Regions from separate parts of the Mesorhizobium sp. M3A.F.Ca.ET.175.01.1.1 genome, predicted to be linked through region 2. Evidence: riboswitches for the same ligand, from Rfam matches in the RefSeq annotation. Region 2 holds a riboswitch; the other holds the start of a gene.
What was found. A riboswitch is a leader RNA that binds a small molecule or an ion and turns the genes downstream of it on or off. The one in region 2 is predicted to bind S-adenosylmethionine.

Region 1: another riboswitch for S-adenosylmethionine. It lies ahead of EN818_RS24025 (O-succinylhomoserine sulfhydrylase); the one in region 2 lies ahead of EN818_RS06075 (homoserine O-acetyltransferase).

What each region holds. Positions count from the first base shown of each region.
Region 1 covers NZ_SRTP01000012.1:147,644-150,033, forward strand. The annotation lists gene EN818_RS24020 (2'-deoxycytidine 5'-triphosphate deaminase) at 1-657, opposite strand, end outside; SAM riboswitch at 799-876, shown strand; gene EN818_RS24025 (O-succinylhomoserine sulfhydrylase) at 932-2,122, shown strand; gene EN818_RS24030 (ceramide glucosyltransferase) at 2,255-2,390, opposite strand, start outside.
Region 2 covers NZ_SRTP01000002.1:301,917-304,306, reverse strand. The annotation lists gene metW (methionine biosynthesis protein MetW) at 1-4, opposite strand, end outside; gene EN818_RS06075 (homoserine O-acetyltransferase) at 96-1,265, opposite strand; SAM riboswitch at 1,362-1,439, opposite strand; gene hisC (histidinol-phosphate transaminase) at 1,592-2,390, shown strand, end outside.

The DNA of each region.
Region 1 (2,390 bases), on a different contig from region 2:
GCCGGTGTGATGCTTGCCGCGATAGCCGACCAGGCCGTCCTTGTCGCCGTCGAGGTCGATCGACAGCGCGATGCCGCCGCCGGAAATGTTGGGCGGCTCCGTCGCGACCAGCATCTCGGCGCCGTGAAGGTCGCGCAGCTCCTTTTCCGATAGCACCGCATTGCCGATGCGGAAGCGGATCTGCGACAGGCGCGAACCGGCGCGCACGACGATCGGGAAAGTGCGCGGGCTGACCTCGAGATAGAGCGGACCATGATAGCCGGCGGCGATCTTGTCGAACTCGTGTCCGCGGTCGGTCATGACACGCGTGAAGATGTCGAGACGGCCGGTCGAGCTCTTCGGATTGGCCGAAGCCGAAATATTTGAAGGCAGGGTCAGGCTTTCGAGCAGCGGCACGATATAGACGCAGCCCGTCTCCAGAACCGCGCCCTCGGCAAGGCTGATCTCATGCAGCTTCAGCCGGTCGAGCTTGTCGGCCACCAGATGATCCGGGCCGGGCAGGAAAGAGGCGCGCACCCGGTAGGCCTTGTCGCCAAGCCTGAGGTCAAGGCTCGCCGGCTGGATCTGGTTGGTGTCCAGCGCGCGCGGCGATTTCAGCGCGCCCGACTGGAACAGCGCCGCGATGTCCTGGTCCGGAAGAATGCCTGTCTGCCGCAAGGTCTGGCTCCGCTAAGGCCGGGCAAGCACGTGATTGTAGCAGGCTCCTGCCGCAAAACCGTAAGGGTTTCGCCCTACCTGCCTGGCACAACCTCTTAATGAAGCCGGCAATTGACGCAAGCGCGGCACGGGTCTAAAGGGTCGTTATCCCGTGGTGATTTGGCCGGTCGGCTTGCAGCCACGTTAAACAAGTCGCTAAAGGACCGTTGGCCGCAAGGCCGTATGGACCGGTTGCGACGTCGCGGCCGGTCTTTTTGTGTTTGGAAGCAGGGCTATGAGCAGCAAAAAGCGTAATTGGAAGCCTCAGACGGCACTCGTGCATGGCGGAACGCTGCGTTCCGGCTTCGGCGAGACTGCCGAGGCGATCTACCTCACCCAGGGCTATGTCTATGAGAGCGCGCAGGCGGCGGAAGCCCGTTTCAAGGGCGAGGAGCCGGGCTTCATCTATTCGCGCTACGCCAACCCGACAGTCGACATGTTCGAAAAGCGCATGTGCGCGCTGGAGGGCGCAGAGGACGCGCGCGCCACCGCTTCGGGCATGGCGGCGGTGACGGCGGCACTGCTCTGCAGCGCCAGGGCCGGCGACCATATCGTTGCGGCCCGCGCCCTGTTCGGCTCATGCCGCTGGGTGGTCGAGACGCTGGCGCCGAAATACGGCATCGAGGCGACGCTGGTCGACGGCACCGACATTGCGAACTGGGAAAAAGCGGTCAGGCCGAACACGAAGCTGTTCTTCCTGGAAAGCCCGACCAACCCGACGCTTGAAGTGGTCGACATCACTGCCGTTGCCGCGCTCGCCAACTCGATCGGCGCCAGGCTGATCGTCGACAATGTCTTTGCCACGCCGCTGCAGCAGAACCCGTTGCAGCTCGGCGCGCATATCGTCGTCTATTCGGCAACCAAGCACATCGACGGCCAGGGGCGCTGTCTCGGCGGCATCATCCTGTCGGACAAAAAGTGGATCGACGAGAACCTGCACGACTATTTCCGCCACACCGGTCCGAGCCTCTCGCCCTTCAATGCCTGGACGCTGCTCAAGGGCCTGGAGACGCTGCCGCTGCGCGTGCGCCAGCAGACGGAAAGCGCCGGCAAGATCGCGGACTTTCTGGCGGAGCGGCCGGAGATTGCCCGCGTCATCTATCCGGGCCGGGCCGACCACCCGCAGGCCGATATCGTCAGGAAGCAGATGTCGGGCGGCTCGACGCTGATCTGCCTCGACGTCAAGGGCGGCAAACAGGCGGCATTCGCCGTCCAGAACGCGCTCGACATCGTGCTGATCTCCAACAATCTCGGCGACGCCAAGAGCCTGATCACCCATCCGGCGACGACGACGCACAAGAACCTCAGCGACGAGGCGCGGGCGGAGCTTGGCATCGGGCCCGGCACGCTCAGGCTGTCCGTCGGGCTGGAGGATACGGATGACCTGCTCGCCGACCTCGAACAGGCGCTGAAGGCGGCCAAGTAGGCGGTGCCGGTTGGGCGCCGCTTAATGCATGTCGCTAGAAGTGTGCAGCGGTTCTGGGACAACGACATGCATCAAAGCAAAGGCCTGAAGCGCGTGAACTGAATTCGCTAATGCGTATCAGTGCGACCCGCTTTAGGCGCCCTCTTCCAGCTCGGTCATCGCATTGGCGCGGATGGTCATGGCGTTGCCGCGCCAGTCGACGGCACCGCCGAACCAGCCGCGCGCCCAGATGGCGGGAAGCAGGGCGTCGCGCACCATCATCGCGGTG
Region 2 (2,390 bases):
TCATGAGCGCACCTCCGATCTTTTTCTTGACGCATGGCGTTCTCCCAAGAGCGCCGCGCATGCTTGGGGGTCATGCGTTGGGGATTGCGAACTGCTCATAGGTTGAGCCCCCGGGCGCGGGCGGCCGAGCCAATGAAGCCGTTGATGGCGGCGAACATCTCCGGCTCGTCCAGGAGGAATGCGTCGTGGCCGCGATCGGTCTCGATCTCGACGAACGAAACGGAGGCGCCCGCCGCGTTGAGCGCATGCACGATCGAGCGGCTTTCCTCCGTCGGGAACAGCCAGTCGGAGGTGAATGACACCAGGCAGAAGCGCGTCTTGGTGCCGGCGAAGGCATCGGCGAGGCGCCCGCCATGGTCGGCGACGAGGTCGAAATAATCCATCGCGCGGGTCAGATAGAGATAGGTATTGGCATCGAAGCGATCGACGAACGTCATGCCCTGGTGGCGCAGATAGCTTTCGATCTGGAAGTCGGCATCGAAACCGAAGGTGAGCGCGTCGCGGTCCTGCAGGTTGCGGCCGAACTTGCGGTGGAGGGCCGCCTCCGACAGATAGGTGATGTGGGCGGCCATGCGCGCCACAGCCAAGCCTTTTTCCGGCCGCTTGCCGAAATCGAAATATTTCCCCCCGTGCCAGTCGGGGTCGGCCATGACGGCCTGCCGTCCGACCTCGTGGAAGGCGATGTTCTGCGAGGAATGGCGGGCGCCCGTCGCGATCGGCAGCGCCGCGAAGACTCGCTCCGGATAGCTCGCTGCCCATTGCAACACCTGCATGCCGCCCATCGAGCCGCCAAGCACGCAAAACAGTTTCTCGATGCCGAAATGGTCGACCAGCATCAGTTGCGCGCGCACCATGTCGCGGATGGTGATGATCGGCAGGTCGAGCCCGTAAGGCTTGCCCGTTGCCGGATTCATCGATGCGGGACCGGTCGAGCCCAGGCAGCCGCCGAGGACGTTGGAGCAGATGACGAAAAAGCGGTTGGTGTCGATGATCTTGCCGGGGCCGATCAGCACCTCCCACCAGCCCGGCTTGCCGGTGACCGGATTGGTGCTGGCGACGTGATGGTCGCCGGTCAGCGCGTGGCAGACGAGGATGGCGTTGGAGCGGGCTTCGTTGAGGGTGCCATAGGTCTGGTAGGCGATCTGGAAGGGCGACAGCAACGTGCCGGCATCGAGCTTCAGCGGCTTGTCGGCGCCGAAGCGCAACACCGGGCTCGATGGGTTCTCGACCTCATTGTTGGTCCTTGCAGCGCGCTGAGCGGCCATTGCATCCCTCAATTGTTCCCGCGTCGGCATCTCTTCCGATGCAGTGTCCGGCCGGCAGCGGACAACAAAAAACCGGCCTGCCTTCGCAAAGCCGGTTACAGGTTGCAAACGGCCCTTTAGCGAATTGTTTAACGTGGCTGCAAGCCGACCGGCCAAATCACCACGGGAAGTCTGGCTGCTCTTCTAGGGCCAGCGCCGCGCTTCGTCAACATTCGGCATCTTGGATCCAGCCCGGTCCACGCAAGCGCCGGCCCTCGACATTCCGGGCCACGGCCTGTATTTCCGCTGCGGCCTGTGGACAGAGGCCTTTCGACGGATTTGTGACAATGAAGCAGGATCAGCCACGTCCGACGCCCCGCGCGGGCATCATGGACATCGAAGCCTACGTGCCGGGAAAGAGCACGGCGCCAGCCGGCGTGACGAAGGTCTATAAGCTGTCCTCGAACGAGAACCCGCTCGGTCCATCGCCGAAGGCGATCGAGGCTGCGCGACAGGTGGCGGCGAAGCTCGACGTCTATCCCGACGGCACGGCGCGCCGACTGCGCGAGGCCATCGCCGAAGTGCATGGCCTCAACCCGGCGAACATCATCTGCTCCAACGGCTCGGACGAGATCCTGGGCCTGTTGGCGCAGACCTATCTCGCGCCCGGAGACGAGGCGGTTTTCACCGAACACGCCTTCATGGTCTACAAGATCTATATCCAGGCTGCCGGCGCCAAGCCGGTAGCGGTCAAGGAAACCGACGAGCGCGCCGATGTCGATGCGATGCTCGCGGCGGTGACGCCGGCGACCCGGATCGTGTTCCTTGCCAATCCGAACAACCCGACCGGCACCTACGTGCCGTTCCAGGAAGTGCGCCGGCTGCATGCCGGCCTGCCGAAAAACGTGCTTCTGGTGCTCGACGCGGCCTATGCCGAATATGTGCGGCGCAACGATTACGAAGCCGGCGTCGAACTGGCCGGCAGCTCCGACAACGTGGTGATGACCCGCACCTTCTCCAAGCTCGGGCTCGGCGGCGCGCGCATTGGCTGGATGTACGGCCCGGCGCATATCGTCGACGCGATCAACCGGGTGCGCGGCCCATTCAACGTCAATGCCACCGCGATCGAGGCCGGCATCGCGGCGA